Regions from separate parts of the Planococcus kocurii genome, predicted to be linked through region 1. Evidence: a T-box and tRNA genes for the amino acid it is inferred to sense, from the RefSeq annotation. Region 1 holds a T-box; the other regions hold tRNA genes.
What was found. The T-box of region 1 lies ahead of argS (arginine--tRNA ligase). A T-box ahead of a tRNA ligase gene usually reads a tRNA of that ligase, here a tRNA-Arg.

Region 1 (7,572 bases):
ATCCTATTTTGTTACTGAATGGCAATCAAGGCTAAAGTATTAATCATACAGTTTTTGAAGAAATAACTGAGGATTTAATTCGATGGTTGGAAGAACATTTTGAGCAATAAGAAAGAAACTCAAATAAGAGCTTCTCAGATTGCAGACAAATGAATTTTTATGTTAGTTAAAGAATAAATAGTCGATTCATCTTGGGGATACAGGATTCTGCGTTCCATGCGGACGCTTTCCGCGGACAAGTCTTTGCGACGAAGCTAGCGCAGCGATACAGGAGCATCTCTTTGCTCTTCGCCGCATTGCACTCCGAATCCTTAAGAGAGTATTGATTAAAAGCAGATTCGTTGGTTACTCTCGCTAATCTGAGTCACATGCTGACAACCGGTTAAATTATACATTATTATTCATTTTTATAGACTTTGTCTACAGTCTGAGAAGCTCAAATAAGAGCTTTTTCTTTTTGTATGAATGAATCTGTACTACTATTATTTACTGAGATTTTCTTTTTAATACTGTATATTCCTCTAATGGAATTTATGGTAAACTTTACATAAATGAATTTTCTAAATTAAAAGTAATTAAAGTGGCGAGGAGGTTTTATGCTGGAACACACATCTTAAAAAAGACGTAAGAGCAGAAAAAGGTATCGCCAGTTACGGGCATTACAACGAAGAATATCCTTTTAGTAATAGGAATGCAGAACAAGAAGATTCATCAGAATTTTTTGGTTTAAAAAAGATACGAATTTTTTAGATACCAATAACAATTGAATGATGAGTTGTTATCGTTTCGATTAGCTTCCAGAAGGCATTGAGACGAACGAATAACAAAATGTAATAGTTAAAAACTGTGGCACATTCAGAGTGCTACTTCAGCAGGCTGATAAAATTAAAAGTATTTACAGTATCTATCAATGTTTATGGAGAGTAGGTTTGGTATGAAAGCGGTTCGTAATGTTTTGGAATTTTTAGAGGGAAATGGTGTTAAGTACGTATTTGGAATACCAGCAGGTTCGGTCAATGCTTTTTATGATCAGCTTTTAGATTTTCCAGAAATCACTCCAATTGTCACAAAACACGAAGGGGCTGCCTCTTATATGGCAGCATCTTATGCAAAATATTCTCAGCAGCTGAGTGTGTGCATCGGCAGTAGTGGCCCCGGAGGCACTAATTTATTGACAGGAGCTGCGAATGCAATGCGGGAGCATTTGCCCATTCTGTTTCTTACTGGGGCAGTGCCGGTCAGCACAATGGGACTAAATGCTTCACAAGAACTCGATGCTCAGGCACTCTTTCAACCTATAACCAAGTATAGTGTTACGGTTTTGGATTCAGCGAATTTATTGGATGAGATTGTAAAAGCGACACAAATTGCCCTTTCTGGTATACCCGGACCGGTTCATGTTGCGATGCCAATAGATGTGCAAATGGGGAATGTCGAAAAACTTCCTATACCAAAGATAGAAATAGAGCGACATCCACCTATAGATGCGACATTAGTCAAACAAGTAGCTGATCATTTGCTGCAGAAGAAAAAAGGCTTTATCTTTGCGGGACAAGGCGTACGTAATTCGGTAGCGCAAGTACTAGAACTTGCAGAGTTGCTCAATTGGCCAATTGTTGCAACACCTGTGGCAAAAGGGCTTTTCCGGGAAGACCACCCTTTATTTTCTGGAGTGTTTGGTTTCGCCGGAAAAAATGATACGTCTTTGTTTGTGAATGAGGGAGATGCAGAAACACTACTTGTTCTGGGATCAAGTTTAGGTGAAACAGCGACAAGTAATTATAACCCAAATCTGGCAAAAGACCGATTCGTCATTCAAATTGATTTTGATTCTACCGTTTTTAACCGAAAGTATCCGGTTGATGTTCCAATACATGGAGATATGTCAGAGGGTTTAACTAAACTAATTGAAGAACTCAAAGCAAGAGGACTAGAGCGACCGACAACTGTGAAGGCAATTGGACGAGAGTCATCCGCTGATACAGAAGAGGAATTTAATACAAAGAATGTCTTACGGAAGTTACAGGAATTCTTACCAACTTCTACTCGATATACGATAGATATCGGAGAATTTATGGCTTATGTAATCCATGACATGGAAGTGTTGGAGGAAGACACGTTCGATATCAACGTACATTTTGGTGCAATGGGAAGCGGATTAAGCGCAGCAATTGGCTCGAAACTTGCTGAACCCAATCGACCGGTAGTTGCCATCACAGGAGATGGTTGCTTCTTTATGCACGGGATGGAAATTTTAACTGCGAAAGAATATAAATTGCCTATTTTGTTCGTCGTAATGAATAATGCGCGTTTAGGGATGGTATATCAGGGACATACGTTGCAATACAAGCGTTCACATCCATCCTTTGAACAAGAACCCGTCAATATTACAGCAATGGCTGAAGCATTAAATATCCCGAATTTCCGTGTAGATAGCTTTGAAGATTTATCTCAAAATGTGTTAAATGCATTAACTTATTTAAACGGTCCAGCAATTTTAGAGGTTGCATTGGTTGATAACAACATCCCGCCAATGGGAGATCGAGTTAAATTTCTTTCTTCTTTTGGGAAGTAGGAAAGAAATTGCTATTGATAAACTGATTTCTAAAAGGTTACTGTTTAAAAAGAGAGGCCATTTAAGTTTCAGTAAACGTAATATCATTAAGAAAATAGCGTAGGCGATATTGAAGAAATGAAGTTTATCAAAAGGCTATGCCTTATTTGAAAATCTATAGAAATAGAATAAACGCCACAGCTCACTTTGTCATAGAGCTGTGGCGTTTATGGATTAAAGCGTATACGAAGTGATTTTTACTAGGATGTACACTTGTCTAGTAAGAGCTAAAGCATTTTCTCAAGAGAAAGACGCTTATATCTTTATTTTTTAAATTCAGCTTTAAGAAGGTAGACAAGATCATATTGTGCTAGTTCATCTATGTGATTTTCAACATCGTTAAAAAAATCAGTAGATAGACTACTTATAACTTGATCATTTGAATAACTAATATTAGCTAATACCAACTCATCGTCAATCGACTTTTTTTCACCTTCAAGTTGTCCCCAAACACTTGCCATATCAACCAAATCTTCTGGATTAATTTCTATATTACTTACGGAACCTGTATGACCGTTACTACTAATTCCAATATTAAACGTCTGTTTTTCACCATCGTTCTCTAGTTTGGAGGTTGCAAAAATAATAGTACCGTTACCCTCTGCCTCTGCAGATAGAGAACCAACTATCTCCTCAATCAATGTACCTGATTGGTATTTTTCAACCCATACAGATACCTCTTTGTATTCACTATTAATACTGAAATCGAAAACAAATGATTTATCTGAAGTAGTTGTCAATATCGCACGTTCTTTCTCTGTTAATTCAACAGCAGAAATAGAGTTTGATTTTTCAACATCATTTGCACAGGCGCTCAAAAAAACGAACGACAGTGCGAGAAGTGTAGTTACTCTTTTCATTTAATGCCTCCTTTTATCTATCTATTCTATTATCTGTTTATAGTCTAGTTGCGTTGAAGAAACTAACTGAATATTTTTATTATATCGCAAGAAATAGATTTTGACTGATGATTTGCTGGAAATTCATCTTTTTACAAGTTTTGTATTGGTTAATCATTAGTTTTAACGAGTCTATATAAAGAAACAGTATGATAAAAGCTAATCTATGAGAAGAGAAAGCTATTATTCTTCTCATCTCAAAGCCAGAGTAGTCGAAACTAGTCAAGGACAATCTGGAAATTTGCAGAAGGCAAAAGCAACTAAAAAAGCTTCCTTTTTACTGAGTTAGCTATTTGAAAGTAATAATAAATAGGGTCTGTTCTTTAAGGAGTTTGACTTAAGGAAATTAGTAGGGTATGCTAATTGAAAAATATGTAAATTCTATGATGAAGAGAGTAGTTGTAATTAGATCCACTAGCGAGTCAGGGATGGTGAAAGCCTGATAGGTTCTATTACGATGAAGCGCACTTCTAAGAAACTGCCTGAATAGTTTAGTAGGGTATTGTCGGGATATCCCGTTATCATGTTGAGCCGGTCCATAATAGTTGGACAATAAGAGTGGTACCGCGGGGAAAGTCCGTCTCTGTATAACATATACAGAGACGGGCTTTTTTATTTTTATCTAAAAAAGGGGGAGATTGTATGGATTTATTGAGAACTTACGCTGATGAAATTGCTTCAAGTTTGAGCGGAATACTGGAGTTTAATGAGGTTGTGAAATTGATTGAACAACCAAAATATAGCACACAAGGAGATATAGCTTTCCCCTGTTTCACATTGGCAAAGCTACTTAAAAAGTCTCCAGTAGAAATAGCAAAAGACTTGGCACAAAAAGTTTCCCATCCTTTTTTTGAAAAGGTAGTGGCGGAAGGTCCGTATGTAAACTGTTTTTATAACAAAACTGTTGTCAGTTTAAAAACGATAAAAACAGTTTTACATAAGCGCACTGAATACGGATCTTCTGATATGGGACAGTCAAAGGTTGTGACTTTAGATTTCTCTTCTCCAAATATTGCGAAACCCTTTTCTATGGGTCATCTTAGATCAACTGTTATTGGTAACTCTTTAGCAAACATATCCGAAAAATGTGGCTTTCAAACAGTTCGAATCAATCACTTAGGTGACTGGGGAACTCAATTCGGTAAATTGATTGCTGCTTATAAAGCTTGGGGGAAAGAAGCAGATGTAAAAAATGAACCCATTAGTGAATTGTTGAAGCTGTATGTTAAGTTCCATGAGAAAGCTGAGGCAGATCCCGCCTTGGAAAATAGCGCGAGACTGTGGTTCAAAAAGCTTGAAGACGGAGATGAGGAAGCGAGAAAATTATGGGAATGGTTCCGAAACGAGTCTCTTCAAGAATTCGCTAAAATTTATAAATTATTAGATATTGATTTTGATTCCTATAATGGTGAAGCATTTTATAACGATAAAATGAATGAAATAGTGAAGTTGCTTGAGGAAAAACAATTGTTGGTGAAGTCAAATGGAGCTGACATTGTTGATTTGAGCAACTATAACTTGTCGCCATTATTAATTAGAAAATCAGATGGTGCTACACTATATGGCACCCGTGATTTAGCAGCAGCTGTTTTCAGAAAAAGAAATTATCAATTTGATAAATCCTTTTATGTAGTAGGACAAGAACAGACACTGCATTTTAAACAATTGTTTTTTGTGCTGGAAAAACTGGGATACGAATGGGCAAATGACATGATCCATGTTCCTTTTGGTTTCATCTTGAAGCATGGGAAAAAGATGTCCACTAGAAAAGGCACAGTAGTATTGCTGGAACAAGTCATCAAAGAAGCAATTGGACTGGCAGAGAAAAATATAGCTGAAAAAAGTCCGACTTTGGCTTTCAAGGACGAGGTTGCAAAAATGGTCGGAGTTGGAGCTATCATTTTTCATGATTTAAAAAACGAACGTCAAAATAATATAGAATTCTCGCTTTCAGAAATGCTGAAATTTGAAGGTGCTACGGGTCCATACGTTCAATATGCGCATGCAAGAGCTCGTTCGATTTTAACCAAGTCTGGCATTGATAGTTATCATCTCAATCCAGTGGGGTTAAATGATGACTACAGTTGGCCGATCGTAAAGTTATTACTTGCATTCCCAGAAATTATTGCAAAAAGCTTTGATCATGCTGAACCTTCACAAATTGCTAAATACCTAATTTTACTGGCACAAGAATTTAACACCTATTATAGCCACGTGAAAATACTAAACGAAGATCTTGAGCAAGAAGGGAGATTAGCATTGGTTCAAGCAGTAACAATTGTCTTAAAGGAAGGGTTACGATTACTGGGAGTCAAAGCACCTGAAAAAATGTAAGGAAGAAATTTAGCGAAGGGCACGAACTAACTCTTATTTTGATAATAAACGCTAGAAACGTTTTATCTAGGATTGAATATCAGGAAGGGAGGAGGTTAAAGTGCTTTTCTCTTGCTTTATGTCTAGGATCAAATCATATGTACCCGCTTCACTGTTTAGAAGTAGCTATCTGGAGTTCGTATGAGTATATTTAATATAAAGATATGAAATACTCCGGTATACTGAAAGGCTAAACGAAGAAATAGCGGATAGCACGGCCATTTTTTTACTTGAGGGAGTATGTAGAATGATGTTGAAGTACTATACGAAACGTTATGAAGTAATCAAGCAGGGAGCGTATCCGACAAATCGGAAAAAACGAATGTTGGCTACTCTTGTGAGTGACATGGAGGCAGCTTATGCGATTCCAATGCAGAGAGATTTAACGTGGGAGAAGGAAAATGAAGAGGTTTTCTCACTTTACCGTCAGGTTTCTGCAGATAAAGAACTATTTTCTTAATTCTAGTGGATTGCTTTCAAAAAGAAAACGCCCAACCAGGGAACTGGTTGGGCGTTTATGCTTTCGTGTGCAGGGTGTATAAATGTCTCGAATAGCGAGTGCTTTTTACGATAACTATAGATCACAAAAAGTTTATCGAGGAACGTTCGATTAATCGTTCGGACATTTGCGCAATACGGTCTCATCTTGTATGCATCCAAAAAACGTTTTTTTGATTCGTTAATCGACTAATTGTTTTACAACAGCCATTTCTTTGCCGAACCGATCTCCATGGTCCTCGAATCCCAAACTTGCATATAAATTATGGGCATTCAAGTTGTCTGGATGATAGCCGACGACAATTTTTGTGGCATGCAGTGATTTGGCCATCTCAGCAATCATTAATTTAGTTGCAGCTTTCCCAATTCCTTGACCTTGGAAGGCTTTGTCCACCATTATTCGGTATACCCAATAACCGTCAAGTTCCTCCGGAATAGAGTTATACATCAAAAAGCCGACTGTTTTCTCACCTGTATAGATGGCGTAAGGTTTTAAGCTAGTTTCAAACTTCGATTGAGCAATTGATACAGCATTTGGTTCCATGTATTGTACTTGTTCTTCTGCTACCTCTAATTCACAGCAGTCATACCAATTTTCTGCAGTCAATTCGACGATTTTCACATTTTCTATACTCATAATTTTCCCCTTTCGATTTTCGGGGAATGCGAAATAATGTTAATTAGGCGCTATCCCCTTGTACTCATTAATGGAAACGGTAATTTTGTTTGTCATAATAAACGCCTCCTTGTATAGCACTGGCTCGTTTAGTGAAATTTCTGATCCTGTTGACTATAGCATTTCTTAGTGAATTTTCCTAGATGATTGAGGAATAATATACCAAAAAATGTGTCATAAAAACCAAGAAGATAGAAGATTCGCTAGAAAAATGATGCATTCAATTGCTTATTTGTCCAAATTTATATACAACTTTTTTTAAACAGTAAATCTAGCTGATTTGGAAATTTTTATTGTTTGTGGGAATCAAGTCTAATAATTAAAATCTTTACTTTTTAACAATCTTTTAATTGTTCGAATTTGTCCGCGATGGTTAATCTCATCCTCCATGACATGGAACCAAAGATAGTAATTATTATAGAGAGTGCCACTAGGCCATATTTTTTCTTCTGCTAACCAACTGTCCTGCTTAGATTTTAGTAATGCTAAAGTGTCTTGTCGAACTTGATGTA
Region 2 (7,572 bases), 280 kb from region 1:
TAGTAAAGCACTAGCGAACAATCCGACCATCATAAGAAGTGAAGAAGTTAACGAAAGATCCATAAGTGTAGACAATGGCAAAGGCAATAAAACCACCCAATTTAGTATCATCGTACGTCGCCTTGATTTTGCAGTGGCGTATTGGTCACTTAGACAGTACGGGCAACGCATCGAGCTACTCATTTTCCATGATGCCTTCATTGATTGCTTCCAAGTCCATTGGTTTTTGCAGTGTTTACACGTCGGCACAGAAACACCTCCTTAGCATTACTACGCATTAACTACTGTTTGGTTTCATTAATCGTCATGTAGGAACTAGTAGGAACAATAGAAAAGCAAACAAATCCTTTCCATCCTCTCTCTCAGCTTGGTCTTCTGTTCGCTAACTATTTGTTTCCGCTGCCTGCTCGTACAGTAGTTTTTCAACCAAAGAAAAATAAGCTACCAGCCTCTTACAGGCTAGTAGCTTATGAACGTTTCTACATTACTTTTCTAACGCTTCGAGAATTGGTTTTTCAAACACAGGCGCAAAACTTCGAGAAAACGTAGCCGTTAAGTGATTGGCATCAAAATGAGTAATAACATTTCCGACGACGTAATGACAATACTCACCGTCGCAGAAATAATCCGTCAAATCAATGGTTGTAGCAGTTTCCGGCATATAATCAGCTTGAGTTATCGGGTTGACGTCTCTAACAATTTCTTCTTGTTTTGCTTTACACTGTTCTGGTTCATCTGCGTTCTGACTGAGGCAGGTTAAAACATGTTGTTTATACCAAGGAGTGTCGCGCACCAAAAATAAAGGAATGTCTTGTTTCTCAAAATACTTCCAAGCTTCGATAAAGCCGTCTGAAACTTCGTCAAACTCCTCTTGTTGGCTGCCTACATTTCCCACAGTGAAAATAAGGTCGGGTGTATCTTTCGCAATTTTTGTTTTCACGTTTGTGAACCACTCGGCACATTCTGGAGAACCGGGCACGTCCTCTTCTGTAAACCGACAACTGCTCTTGAGATAAGTGACAATTTTCAAGTTATGCGTTTTAGCCAACTCTTCAAGCATTGGTTGCCAGTGGGCTGAATGGGATCCACCGACCAAAGCGATGGTGTAATCGTAATCTATGAGCTCCCCATATTCACAAACCTTTGCTGCGGTAGTGACTTTCCCTACCATGCAACGCTCTTCGTAAATAACCGACCGGTCTTGTTCTGCAACTTCAAGTCTCGGAATGAACGGCTCATCAAATTCAGCTAGAGGTGTTAAGCGACCATCCTCCAAATAAACGGCTGCTCCTGGATGATCGTTGATTCTCTCACTTAATGTTTCTGAGTCAGCGACAGGTAATGCCAAAGAGCTTTCTTGGTAGATAAATGTTGAAAGCCATATAGCTCCTGAGAAAACAAAAATGATACTTGCTGTTTTCCAAAGGGACAGTTGGATGTTTCGAACAGGTACTTCGAAGCCGTAAATTGTCACATAAGCAAAAATCGCGGCGACGGTCATGATGAGCAATCCACCTATAAGTGACACGGTTTCGACCTCGAACAAAGCATAATAGAAAATCAGGAGCGGCCAATGCCACAAATAAAACGCGTACGAAATACTTCCGAATTTCACTAAAGGCTTCCAGCTGAGCAATTGGAAAGCACTGAAATGGGTCGAATAATTCCCAGCAACGATAATCAGGACAGCGGATAACACTGGCCATAATGCAGCGTAACCTGGGAACAGCTGGGATACTTGCAAGACGATACCGCAGCTAATCAATCCGATTAACCCCATCCACCCTAAAACCCAGGAAAGACGTGAGGAAATCACTATTTTATGAATGGTTAACGCAAGGATTCCACCCACTCCAAATTCCCATACACGTGTGAAGGTATGGTAATAAGCAACTGGCTGATTGACAATCGTTAAGTAAACAGAATAGCCGAAAGATGCGATCGCAACTACCGAAATCACGATGATCAGCATACGTTTAATGTGATTGCTTGAGAAAAGTCTTAATAAAGTAATCGCCACAAAAAACAGCAATAACCAAACTAAGTAAAACTGAAATTGAATGCTCAACGCCCAAAAATGCTGAAACGGAGAAGCACTGTTGTTCTGAGCCAAATAATCTACAGAATCGATGGCAAGCCGCCAATTCTGAAAATAAAACGCCGAAGCTAAAAATTCGTTAAGTGTTTGCTGCTTTGTAAACACTGGCAATATGTATAGACCCGCAATTAAAGTTGTAATGCTAATTAGCCAAGCTGTAGGCAACAATCGTTTCATCAGTTTGACAATATAAGAAAAGTACAATACTTTGCCATTTTTCCGGTACATAGACAATAAAGATGTTGTGATCAAAAATCCCGATACAACAAAAAAGACATCTACGCCACCTGAAACTCGATTAAACCATATATGATAAATGGCTACTAGTATCGCCGCAATTGTACGCAAACCTTCCAATTCGGGGCGAATACGCCTTTTGGTTTCCATAAACTTTCGCCACTCCTTATTATTGATAAATAGTTGAATACAATTGTATCATATTCTTAATTTCTCACTTTTTTTCTGTAAATTAGATTTATTCGAGTCGGAAATAGACCTACAAACAGACATGTTGAGCGTCCTTAATACTTTTTCTACACACAAAACCTCCACACCGTTTAATAAACGATGTGGAGGTTTTGTTCGAATTATGTACATTCCTATAATGTCCCAGGAGGGATTCGAACCCCCGACCGACGCCTTAGAAGGGCGTTGCTCTATCCAGCTGAGCTACTGAGACGAAAGCTTTCTTAGAGACTAGACGGTGGCACAAGATTTCGCTTGCGGCTTTGCTTTTCTATTGAAAGACAATTTTAATTATAGAAATGATTTGAAGAAAAGTCAATGCTATTTTAAAAAAACATTAAAATAAATGAATTCAGCTTTGTTTTTCTTCATTTAACCACTTAGGCATGCGCTGTTGTAACTCGCGCAAGGCATTGCCGCGATGGGAAATTGCAGCCTTTTCGTGAGGCAACAATTCAGCCATCGCTTTGCTTTGTGCAGGAACGTAAAAAATGGGATCGTAGCCAAAACCATTATTGCCTTGAGGCGTACTAAGAATAATTCCTTCACAAGAGCCCGAAAATGTTTCAGTCTTCTCGTTAGGCGCTGCTACCGCTAGGACACAACGAAAACGTGCTGTACGTCCGTTTTCAGGCACGCCAGACATTTTCTCAAGCACTTTATCAATATTTGCGCTATCGCTCTTAGCAGCACCCGCATAGCGTGCTGAATAGACACCTGGTTCACCGTTCAATGCATCAATTTCTAATCCGCTATCATCGGAAATAACAGGAATACCTAATACTTTCGAAACGGCTTCTGCTTTTAAGATGGCGTTTTCTTCAAAAGTGACACCCGTTTCTTCTACATCCAGGTCTTGTGCTACGTCTAGTAGAGTCAACACTTTATACCCAAGAGGGGCAAGCAACGCTTCAAAATCTTTAGCTTTGCCTTTGTTTTGAGTTGCAATTACAATTTTTTTCATTGTTCCACAACGACCTTTTCTCCAATACGAGCAGCAATATCGCCTAGCGCGCTACGCTGCATCGCAATCAATTGATGGATTCCTGCTTCTCCAAGGTCCAGCAATTCGTTGAGTTGAGCACGTGTAAACGTAGACTCCTCTCCCGTTCCTTGCAATTCCACGAAATGACCTGCCCCTGTCATAACTAGGTTCATATCAACTTCAGCGCTAGAATCCTCAACGTAATTCAAGTCAAGAATGGATCCGTTTTCAGCTGTAACGCCGACACTTGTTGCAGCAAGAAAGTCCGTTACTGGAAATGCCGGAAGCTCTAGCTTACTAATAGCCATCGTCATAGCGATAAATGCCCCTGTAATCGATGCTGTACGCGTTCCACCATCTGCTTGGATTACGTCGCAATCGATCCACAATGTACGCTCACCTAGCTTCTCAAGATCCACAACAGCTCGCAATGCACGACCAATCAGTCGCTGAATTTCCATTGTCCGTCCACCAATTTTCCCAGCTGAAGCCTCACGACGGTTTCGGCTGTTCGTTGCACGTGGCAACATGGAATATTCTGCTGTTATCCAGCCCTTGCCTTGACCTCTCAAGAATCCTGGAACTTTGTCTTCAATCGTCGCTGTACAGATTACTTTCGTCTGTCCCACCGTGATTAATACCGAACCTTCTGGGTGAATCAAATAGTCTACGTCCACTGAAACAGGACGCAACTCGTTAGTTTGTCTATTATCTATGCGTGTCATAAAAATCCTCCTTGTATATGCTCAAATAGCTTACCATATTTCGCTGATAACGACAAAAACCTGACAGCATCTGCTATCAGGTTTTGGGAAATCGAATCGAATAGATCATGGGTCTTTCAATGCCTAACCATTTATGAATAATGGAGCCAAAAATCTGAGTAGATCCCGATGTATAAAAGCGATGCACCGGCGGCTTGTTCCAATTTGCAAACTGCTGTTTATAGCTCAAGTATCGCTCGACGTCTTTGGCCGTTTCTTCTGCTGACGACAAAACGTTCACCGTATCTCCAAGAACTTCCTCAATAAAACCTTGTAACAGTGGATAATGCGTACATCCTAAAATTGCCGTATCAAACTCTTCATAGGCAATAGATGCTAATGTATCTTGAACAATTCGATGAGCAAACTCACCTTCGTATTCATCACTTTCTACTAAAGGAACAAAACGTGGACAAGCAAGTTGTACGACGTGTGCAGAAGAAACTAATGATAAAATTGCTTTTTCATAAGCTCCGCTTTGCACTGTTCCTAACGTGCCTAAAACGGCAATTTTTTTAGTTGTTGAAGATTTAATGGCAGCACGAGCCCCTGGAAAAATAACACCAATTACAGGAATTGGCAAATTCTTCTGCAAAGAGTACAGCGCTGCTGCAGTTGCCGTATTGCAGGCGATAACTAACATTTTAATATTTTTCTTCATCAGCGCATCGGCCATTTGCCACGTATACGTCCGTACTTCCGACAGCGGACGCGGACCATAAGGGCATCGCGCATTATCCCCAATATAATAAATTTGCTCATTCGGCAAAAGTTTCATTATCTCTTTTGCGACGGTAAGTCCACCGACTCCTGAATCGATTACTCCGATTGGCGCATTCACACTCATCGCCTCTATCCTATTTCATGTTGGTATGCAATTTTTCAAGTAACGCCGCAAATTTCACAGCCTCGTCTTGAGTAAAATTCTCTAATACGGTTTTCAAGTATTCCTGGCGTTTTTGAATCACTTCTTCAATGACGCGTTCGCCTTCTTTTAACAATTTTATACGAACAACGCGACGATCCTGTTCTTCGCGAATACGGACAACCAGTTCATTTTTCTCCATACGGTCAACTAAATCCGTCGTCGTGCTGAACGCTAAATACATCTTATTCGATAAATCTCCAATGGTCATATCCCCATGCTCAAATAGCCACTGCAATGCGACAAATTGAGGAGGGGTGATCGTATAGGAATTTAAAATCTCCCGACCTTTTTGCTTAATAATCCCCGAAATATAACGTAGCTCTTTTTCCATGAACGCGATGCGCTCCAATTCATGATTGACGCTTTGCTTGTCTTCATTCATTAATCAATCCCACTCCTTGAAAAACCTATCTTATTTCTATAGTGACGGTTTTTTATTGATATAGCAAGAGCTCCTTATTTTTTTGCACTGATCAATTGCTTGCTCTGAAGCATTTCAATCTCTTGGTCTGACCAAGGGTGACCTTTTCCCGTGTGTTTCGATATTTGGACAATGGCTCCTCTTCCCGTAAAACAAGTTTCCTCTTTTTCGTTGACAGTCCAGTAATGAACGTCGACAGAAGAAGTTCCGATGCGCGCTATTTTGACGTAAACTTTTAACTTTTCATCAAAGAATACTTGTTGGACAAAATCTACTTGCATATCTGCTACGACGGGAAACAACTCGTTGCCCGTTTTTAACCAGCGCTGCATCAATCCCATTTCTTTCATAAATTCGATTCGGGCAAATTCAAAATAAGCAATCGGCACGGTGTTATTAACATGCCCAAACATATCAGTTTCAGAAAAACGAACTTGAACCGGAGCAGAAAAGATAAATTCCTGCTTCCACTCCTCCAAATTTCCAATGTAATTCGCTGTCATAAGTAACCTCCACTAAATAATTTGATGACTTGAACATTTTTTCCACGCACTGAATAGCACGAGGATCATCGCTCTTGTATGAGCCTGTTAACGGGTTCAGCCTGGAGCGTTTTTTACTACCACTCACTCTAGTCAAAATCTACTTGTCTGTTTCATTTTATTAGTATACCAAATTTTTTATGGAAAGGCAGGTCTATTAAAAAAGACAAATTAAAAACCCCGCCGTAGCGGGGTTTTTACTAAATACTAGTCAACCATTCTGTCGCTTCCGAAGAAGTTACGGAACATTTGTACAGTTGTGTCGCGGTTTAGTGCTGCGATTGAAGTTGTCAATGGAATTCCTTTTGGACAAGACTCCACACAGTTTTGAGAGTTACCACATCCTGCCAATCCACCTTCACCCATGATCGCATTCAAGCGAGCATCGCGGTTCATAGAGCCTGTTGGATGCGCGTTCATCAAGCGAACTTGTGACAGTGGTGCAGCTCCGATAAAATCGGATTTATCATTAACGTTCGGGCATGCTTCAAGACATACGCCGCAAGTCATACATTTAGATAGTTCGTAAGCCCATTGACGCTTACGCTCAGGCATACGTGGTCCATCTCCAAGGTCATGTGTACCATCGATTGGCACCCATGCTTTAACTTTCTTCAACGAATCGAACATCCGACTGCGGTCAATGACAAGGTCACGAACAACAGGGAATGTTTTCATCGGTTGAAGACGGATTGGCTGTTCTAACTGATCAATCAAAGCCGTACACGATTGACGTGCTTTGCCATTGATAACCATTGAACATGCGCCACAAACCTCTTCTAGACAGTTCATGTCCCAGTTTACAGGAGTGGTTTTTTTCCCTTCCATGTTGACAGGGTTACGACGAATTTCCATCAATGCCGAAATGACATTCATGTTCATCTTATATGGCAATTCGAACTTTTCCCAATACGAATCTTCATCCGTAGAGTTTCTGCGTTCGATTTCAAATATTACCGTTTTTGCTGCTTCACCCATGGTAAATTAGCTCCCTTCATAATTATGCTTTTGCTGAATAATCACGTTTACGCGGTGGAATCAACGATGTGTCAACTTCTTCATAATGGAAGATTGGTGCATCAAAGCCATTAAATTTAGCCATCGTTGTTTTCAAGAATTCCTCGTCATTACGTTCCGGGAAATCCGGTTTGTAATGAGCTCCGCGACTTTCGTTGCGCATAAGCGCTCCGATTGTGATTGCTCGAGCTAAATGAAGCATATTGCGCAATTGACGTGTAAACATTGCGCCTTGGTTACTCCAAAGTTGCGTATCTGTAATGCTAATCTGATTGAAACGTTCAAGAAGTTCTTGGATTTTCTCATCCGTCTTCTGTAAACGATCATTATAGCGCACAACGGTTACGTTATC
Region 3 (7,572 bases), 540 kb from region 1:
TACGTATTTAAGCGCAGTCCTTGGTCCCACATCGCGCCCATCTAAGAAGCCATGAACATAAACTTCCGTTAATCCTTGCTGTTTAGCAAGTCGCAATAAAGCGAAAAGGTGCTCATAATGGCTATGAACGCCGCCATCAGATAATAACCCCAATATATGAAGCGCTTTGCCGCGGCTTTTCGCGTTCGCAATCGCTTCAAGAAATGCTGGATTTTCGTAAAAATCGCCATCACGAATTGCTTTATTGATACGCGTTAAATTTTGGTAAACCACTCGGCCAGCACCAATATTCAAGTGACCTACTTCTGAATTACCCATTTGTCCTTCAGGCAACCCAACCGCTTCACCTGAAGCGGTCAGTAATTCATGTGGATAAGTCTCCCATAAACGATCAAAATTCGGCTTATTAGCCTGTGCTACTGCATTACCAAAACTTTCTTCACGGCAGCCAAATCCATCTAAAATGATAAGAGCCGCTGGGTGTTCAGTTTTACGCATGCGAACCAGCCTCCAACAATTTAACAAATGACTCGGCTTCTAGGCTTGCGCCTCCAACTAATGCTCCGTCAATATGTTCCATTGTCATTAACTCATCTACGTTTGCTGGCTTTACGCTGCCGCCGTATTGAATACGCAGTTGCTCAGCTGCTTCATTCTGATACAAAGATGCTACTTTTTTGCGAATGATTCCACAAACTTCGTTGGCGTCTTCAGCAGTAGCTGTTTTCCCTGTGCCAATTGCCCAAATAGGTTCATAAGCAATAACCAATTGAGTGATTTGTTGTTCAGTCAAACCAGCGACTCCTTTTTCTACTTGTGCTTCAACGACAGAACCCGTTTCTCCGTTTTCACGTTGTTCAAGTGTTTCGCCAACACATAGAATCGGCACTAACCCATGAGTAAAAGCAGCTTTTACTTTTTGGTTGGCTGACTCGTCTGTTTCATTGAAATACTGGCGACGTTCTGAATGTCCAATAATGACATACTTAACGCCAATATCCGTTAGTTGGACAGGGCTAATTTCGCCTGTATAGGCACCTTCGTCTTGCTCTGACATTGTTTGTGCTCCGATTTGAAGCGGACTATTTTCTGCAGACACAACTAGTTGTGCCAAGAATAATGCTGGTGCGCAAATAACAGCGTCTACTTTATCAGATGCTGGCACTAAGCCATTCACTTTTTCAACAAATTGTTTTGCCTCTGTAGCGGTTTTGTACATTTTCCAGTTTCCTGCAATAATTGGTTTTCTCACAAGAGCACTCCCTTTCAGTTTAGCTATCTTATTTATTTGTTTGTTAACGCGCTGACACCTGGTAAATCTTTCCCTTCCATAAACTCTAGTGAAGCGCCTCCGCCTGTAGAGATATGATCCATTTGTTCAGCCACATGGAATTTTTCAACAGCTGCTGCTGAATCTCCACCACCGATTACGGTGTAACCTGAAGTTTCTGCCATTGCTTGTGCGACAGATTTCGTGCCATTTTCAAATGCAGGCATTTCAAAAACACCCATCGGTCCATTCCAAATAATCAACTTCGAATTTTTAATAACATCCGCATATAACGCTACCGTTTCAGGACCAATGTCTAAGCCCATCCAGTCAGCTGGGATTTCCGTGATTTTCACACTTTTGGTTTCGGCATCTTTTGAAAATTCGTTAGCTACAGTTGCATCTACTGGCAAATAAAATTTAACGCCTTTTTGTTTTGCTTTTTCAATAAATGAGTTAGCCAAATCTAATTTATCTTCTTCAACAAGAGAGTTTCCGATCTCGTAACCTTGCGCTTTGATAAACGTATACGACAACCCTCCGCCAATAATTAAATTATCTACCTTATCTAACAAATGATCAATGACGCCGATTTTGTCTTTTACTTTCGCGCCGCCGATTATTGCCGTGAACGGACGTTCTGGCTCAGACAAAGCTTTGCCTAAAACCTCTAACTCTTTTTCTAACAGTAAGCCTGATACCGCCGGTAAATGACTCGCAATGCCTGCTGTTGAAGCATGAGCACGATGAGCTGCTCCAAATGCATCGTTAACGAAAACGTCTGCTAGCGAAGCAAATGCTTGTGCAAGTTTGTCGTCATTTTTTTCTTCACCTTCATGGAAGCGGACGTTCTCAAGTAAGATGATGTCGCCTTCTTGCATCGTTGAAATGTCCTGTTCTACTTTTTCGCCGATTGATTCGTCCAGGCTTTTCACTTCTTTATGTAACAATTCGCCTAAACGAAAGCCTGTTGCAGCCAGTCGCATTTCTTCATTGACTTGGCCTTTCGGACGACCTAAATGGCTAGCCAAAATTACTTTAGCGCCTTGGTTGACTAAATATTCGATCGTCGGTACAGCTGCACGGATTCTCGTATCATCCGTCACTTTACCATCTGACATCGGTACGTTAAAATCGACACGGCAAAATACCCGTTTTCCTTTCAAATCCAAATCTTTCATGGTCATTTTCTGCTGCATGAAAATACCTCCTATTTGTATTCAAAAAAATAAGGAGCGGGGTAAGTTCCCCGCCCCTTTTACCCTCTTTTATTATAGAGGTTCATTGGTAATTAAGCTATGATTTCGGGATTATAAGCCCGTTTTGTACATGTGAAGCGCAAGGTCGATACAACGGCCTGAGTAACCAGATTCGTTATCGTACCATGAAAGAACTTTAACCATGTTATCGCCAACCATCATCGTTGAAAGACCATCGATTGTAGCTGATGCTGTGTTGCCGTTATAGTCTCTAGATACTAGCGGCAATTCGCTGTAGTCCATGAATCCTTTTAATTCGTTTTCTGCTGCATCTTTTAATGCTTTGTTCACTTCTTCGACAGTTACGTCTTTTTCAAGATGAGCAACTAAATCGATAAGTGAAACGTTTGGTGTTGGAACGCGGATCGCCATTCCATCAATTTTGCCTTCTAATTCAGGCAATACTTTTGCAACTGCTAAAGCTGCACCAGTAGTTGTCGGAATCATTGATTCTGCAGCTGCACGCGCACGACGGAAGTCACTGTGCGGAGAGTCTAAAAGAATTTGGTCATTTGTGTAAGAGTGGATCGTTGTCATCATTGCATGTTTGATACCGAAACGCTCGTTCAATACTTTCGCCATTCCTGCAAGACCGTTTGTTGTACATGAAGCATTTGAAATCACATGATGCTCTTTCGGATCATATGTTTCGTGGTTAACACCCATAACAAGTGTCTTCATGCCGTTTTTGCCTGGTGCTGAAACGATTACTTTTTTAGCGCCGGCTTCGATGTGTTTAGAAGCAGAAGCAGCATCCGTGAAGAATCCAGTAGATTCAACAACGATGTCTATGCCATGCTCTCCCCAAGGAAGGTTAGCTGGATCTTTTTCAGAGAATACGCGGATTGTTTTGCCGTTAACAACAATGTTGTCGCCATCAACTGAAACTTCAGCGTCTAAAATACCATGAACAGAATCGTATTTCAAAAGATGTGCCAACATTTTTGCGTCTGTCAAATCGTTTACTGCTACCACTTCTACTTCGTCATTTGTTAAAGCTTCACGAAATACAATGCGTCCTATACGTCCAAATCCGTTAATTGCTAATTTTAAAGTCATTTAGTATTCCTCCAATTTTTTAGTCAATTCCATAATTTTTCGTGCAGCACCTTCGTCTGTGATCAACACTGTCGGACTCGCTGCGTTTTTAGCGTACGATAAAATCGCTCTTGCTTTAGATTCACCACCGGCAACTGCCAAAACAGTTGTCGCTTTTTGCACCTGCTCTAATTGAATGCCCGCCGTTCGAATGCGATAAACAATTTTTCCGTCTTTATCGAAATAATAGCCGAAAGCCTCACTAATCGCTCCGCCTGAATGAATCTTTTCAACTTCTTCAGTAGAAGAGTGCCGACGAACCGCCATCTCTCCTGCATTGCCAATCCCGTGGACGACAACATCTGTTTGATCGTACAAATCCATCATTTCTTTAATCACTGGTTCTTTCATCATCATGGCAAATGCTTCTGCACTCAAATGATCAGGCAAGTATAGCGTCTTAAATGAACCACCTGTTTTTTCGGCAAATGCAGCTGCAATCGTATTTGCTTGGTGCAAAACATCTTCTCCCAGTCCACCGCGTGCAGCGATAAATTGCAGCGCTTTGTCCGGCTTTACGTTCGTTAGTTCTTTCGAGATAGCCGCCATTGTGCTACCGCCAGTAACAGCGATTTTCTTATAGCGAGCAAACAACGTTTCCAAAAAACGAGCAGCCTCTTTACCAATATGGGACTTCACTGCTGGAATTTCATCGCTATCTTGCGGTAAGATCACAACTTTCGTAATTCCTAGAATTTCCTGTAGCTGTATTTCCATATCTGTCAGTCCAGACATTTCACGCACAAAAACTTTTAGCTTCTCTAGCACTTCCAATCCTTGCGAAGTAACTGTCATGCCCGCTGTTTTCATTTCAATCAATTGCTGATTGCGTAGTAAATCCGTGTCTTTTCTAATTTCTCGCTCTGTCAAACCGGCAACTTCACTCAAAGTTCGCCTACCGATTGGCTGTTCCAAGTTGATAATCTGTAAAATTTGATAACGTTTTTTCAGGAGTTCGGACATTTCCGGCATCAACTTTTGCTGAGCGACAGATAATGCATCCATAGGTTCACTCCATTCTATCTGGACGTTTTTTGTCCCACTAATTAATTGTGCGTCCCACTAAATTCATTCTACCTAATCTTTCTTTTAATTGCAAATAAAAAGAAGCGTTAAGTTTCTAACGCTTCTAGTAATTCAACATAACCAATATTGCCATACACCAATACGCGATTGTTTTTTTCTAATACAGGAATCATCATCATGTATTTTTCGTGTAAGGCTTCATCACTTTCGATATCTACTTCTGTGTAAGGCAATGGTACCTCCTCGTTGACTAGTGCAATCATCAATTTGGCTTCATCGCAAAGAGGGCAATTAGAACGCGTGTATAAAGTGTACATCTGTCTCCTTCTTTCTAAATAAAAGTATGAAGTTACTGGTGAAGCTTTCTCCAAACCGATATCTGTTAGACAATCAATAACACGTTACTATTGATCAACAGAGCTTTCCATTGTTTCTACTAAGTTAGGTAGTAAATCAAGTGTACACTGTTACTAAATTTCAATTTGTGCTTAAAACTCGTTACTCTCTTCTTTAAGGTGCATGAAGCCATTATATTGGTACGAGAATCGCTGCTTCACTACCAATAGATACGATGACAATAAGAATCAGTAATTTGCTCACCTGTTGCTTTTCTCTACTAGTATAAGCTATTAGTCATTTCCCTTTCTACCGGCTCTTTTAAACTTCCCTTTTCTCTTTGGTTTTTTGAAATCAAAAAATACAGCCAAAAGTAAAAAACACCCCTTTACCAATTAAGGCAAAGGGGCATTTCTCAACTTTAGAACAATAGATTTTAGTTGAATAGGCTTTTTCCGGATTCAACGAGTTGTTGTGCTTTTCTTATGCCCTCGGAAGGAATCGAACCTCCATCTCAAGAACCGGAATCTTACGTGTGATCCATTACACTACGAGGGCGTTTTCGCTATTAGCGACTTTTCTATTATACAAAAATATTTTAACATAATCAAGTCCGTTTTTTTGATTCGTTAGATTTGACCTTCATTGACCATGATGTGTATGATAATAGTACAGCTGAGAGAACTTTCAGCATTGTTTGTAAAACACTTAATCGAGGAGGAACTATTCTATGAACTTAATTCCTACAGTAATCGAACAAACTAGCCGAGGCGAACGTGCTTACGATATTTACTCACGTTTGTTAAAAGACCGCGTCATTATGCTAGGTAGTGCAATTGATGATAACGTTGCAAACTCTATTGTGGCGCAACTTCTATTCCTTGAAGCAGAAGATCCAGATAAGGATATTTCAATCTACATTAACAGCCCAGGTGGTAGTATCACAGCTGGTATGGCGATTTATGATACGATGCAGTTTATCCGTCCAGACGTTCAAACAATCTGTATCGGTATGGCTGCTTCAATGGGTGCTTTCCTACTTGCAGCAGGAACAAAAGGCAAACGCCTTGCACTTCCAAATGCTGAAGTAATGATTCACCAACCGCTTGGTGGTGCCCAAGGACAAGCGACTGAAATCGAAATTGCAGCAAAACGCATTCTTCACCTTCGCGAAAAATTAAACCAGATTCTTTCTGAGCGTACAGGTCAGCCAATCGAAGTTATCGCTAAAGATACAGATCGCGATAACTTCATGACAGCAGAACGCGCACTTGAATACGGCTTAATCGACCAAGTGATTACACGTAGCAAATTGCCTGAAAACCACAAAAAAGAAAACTAAATCAAGCAAAAAACTCACAGTCATCTTTGACTGTGAGTTTTTTTATACGTTTCGTTTGTGGAAGTTACTTGAAATAATAGATTGCTGCTTTTTTACGCTTCTTTTTCAATAATCTCCGATAAAGACTGAACCGCTTTTTCTTCATCCAAGCCTTCTGCAGAAATGGTGACTTCTGTTCCTTTACTAATTGCCAAGCTCATAATTCCCATAATACTTTTGGCGTTTACTTTCTTATTGTCTTTTTCCAAATAAACATCTGCGCTGTATCGATTTGCTTCTTGAACAAATAACGCTGCTTGTCTTGCTTGAAGACCTGATTTTAATCGTACTTTTACTTGTTTTTCAACCATACGGATCCTCCTCCAAAACTCAACTCTCTTCTATATAAACGAACAGCCTAGCTAGCGGCCGATCATTTCTCCATTTCTCAGGGATGCTGCAATCTCATCAATTTTTCGCAGACGATGGTTTACCCCCGACTTGCTGACGGTTCCGCCCGATACCATTTCCCCTAGCTCTTTTAACGTCACATCTTGACACTCTACCCGGAGTCTGGCGATTTCACGTAGTCTTTCAGGCAATTGGTCAATGCCAATTGTTTGGTCGATAAATCGAATATTTTCTACTTGCCGCAATGCCGCATCGATGGTTTTGTTTAAGTTAGCGGTTTCACAATTTACTAACCGATTAACGCTATTACGCATATCTCGAATAATTCGAACATCCTCAAATTTCAATAAAGCAGAATGTGCGCCTGTAATGCTTAGAAAATCAGAAATTTTTTCTGCTTCTTTCAGGTAAGTCACAAATCCTTTTTTACGTTCAATCGTTTTGCTATTCAAACGAAATTCGTTCATTAATTCAACTAACGAGTCTGCATGGTCTTTGTAGAGCGAGTAAATTTCGAGATGGTAAGATGACGTTTCAGGATTATTGACAGATCCTCCAGCTAAAAAGGCACCTCGGATATACGAACGTTTGCAACAGTTCTTTTCAATCAGCGACTTGACAATCTGGTGCTGGAATTGAAATCCTTCAGTCAAAATTTCGAGATCTTCGAGAATATGCTTAGCGCCTTCTCGGATTCTACAAATGTAAATATTATTCTTTTTTAAGCGCATCTTTTTTCTAACCAGCAATTCGACGGGATAAGTTTTGTAAAAACGTTTTAATAACGTGTAAATACGGCGGGCGATCGCCGCATTCTCAGTTTGAATATCCAGGCTCAATTGCCGATTGGA

Region 2: it encodes a tRNA-Arg, which carries the amino acid that the T-box ahead of argS (arginine--tRNA ligase) is inferred to sense. The anticodon was not compared.
Region 3: it encodes a tRNA-Arg, which carries the amino acid that the T-box ahead of argS (arginine--tRNA ligase) is inferred to sense. The anticodon was not compared.

The regions. Positions count from the first base shown of each region.
Region 1 covers NZ_CP013661.2:96,310-103,881, reverse strand. The annotation lists gene AUO94_RS00555 (thiamine pyrophosphate-binding protein) at 935-2,575, shown strand; gene AUO94_RS00550 (hypothetical protein) at 2,878-3,474, opposite strand; T-box leader at 3,888-4,101, shown strand; gene argS (arginine--tRNA ligase) at 4,156-5,847, shown strand; gene AUO94_RS00540 (hypothetical protein) at 6,134-6,346, shown strand; gene AUO94_RS00535 (GNAT family N-acetyltransferase) at 6,566-7,021, opposite strand; gene AUO94_RS00530 (DinB family protein) at 7,373-7,572, opposite strand, start outside.
Region 2 covers NZ_CP013661.2:377,251-384,822, forward strand. The annotation lists gene AUO94_RS01900 (TIGR04104 family putative zinc finger protein) at 1-249, opposite strand, end outside; gene AUO94_RS01905 (acyltransferase family protein) at 485-2,485, opposite strand; tRNA gene AUO94_RS01910 (tRNA-Arg) at 2,704-2,777, opposite strand; gene AUO94_RS01915 (XTP/dITP diphosphatase) at 2,916-3,527, opposite strand; gene rph (ribonuclease PH) at 3,524-4,273, opposite strand; gene racE (glutamate racemase) at 4,350-5,153, opposite strand; gene AUO94_RS01930 (MarR family winged helix-turn-helix transcriptional regulator) at 5,170-5,622, opposite strand; gene AUO94_RS01935 (acyl-CoA thioesterase) at 5,697-6,164, opposite strand; gene sdhB (succinate dehydrogenase iron-sulfur subunit) at 6,411-7,181, opposite strand; gene sdhA (succinate dehydrogenase flavoprotein subunit) at 7,204-7,572, opposite strand, start outside.
Region 3 covers NZ_CP013661.2:634,072-641,643, forward strand. The annotation lists gene gpmI (2,3-bisphosphoglycerate-independent phosphoglycerate mutase) at 1-498, opposite strand, end outside; gene tpiA (triose-phosphate isomerase) at 491-1,252, opposite strand; gene AUO94_RS03275 (phosphoglycerate kinase) at 1,285-2,469, opposite strand; gene gap (type I glyceraldehyde-3-phosphate dehydrogenase) at 2,581-3,588, opposite strand; gene AUO94_RS17500 (sugar-binding transcriptional regulator) at 3,589-4,632, opposite strand; gene AUO94_RS03290 (glutaredoxin family protein) at 4,740-4,970, opposite strand; tRNA gene AUO94_RS03295 (tRNA-Arg) at 5,476-5,547, opposite strand; gene clpP (ATP-dependent Clp endopeptidase proteolytic subunit ClpP) at 5,720-6,331, shown strand; gene AUO94_RS03305 (HPr family phosphocarrier protein) at 6,424-6,681, opposite strand; gene whiA (DNA-binding protein WhiA) at 6,733-7,572, opposite strand, start outside.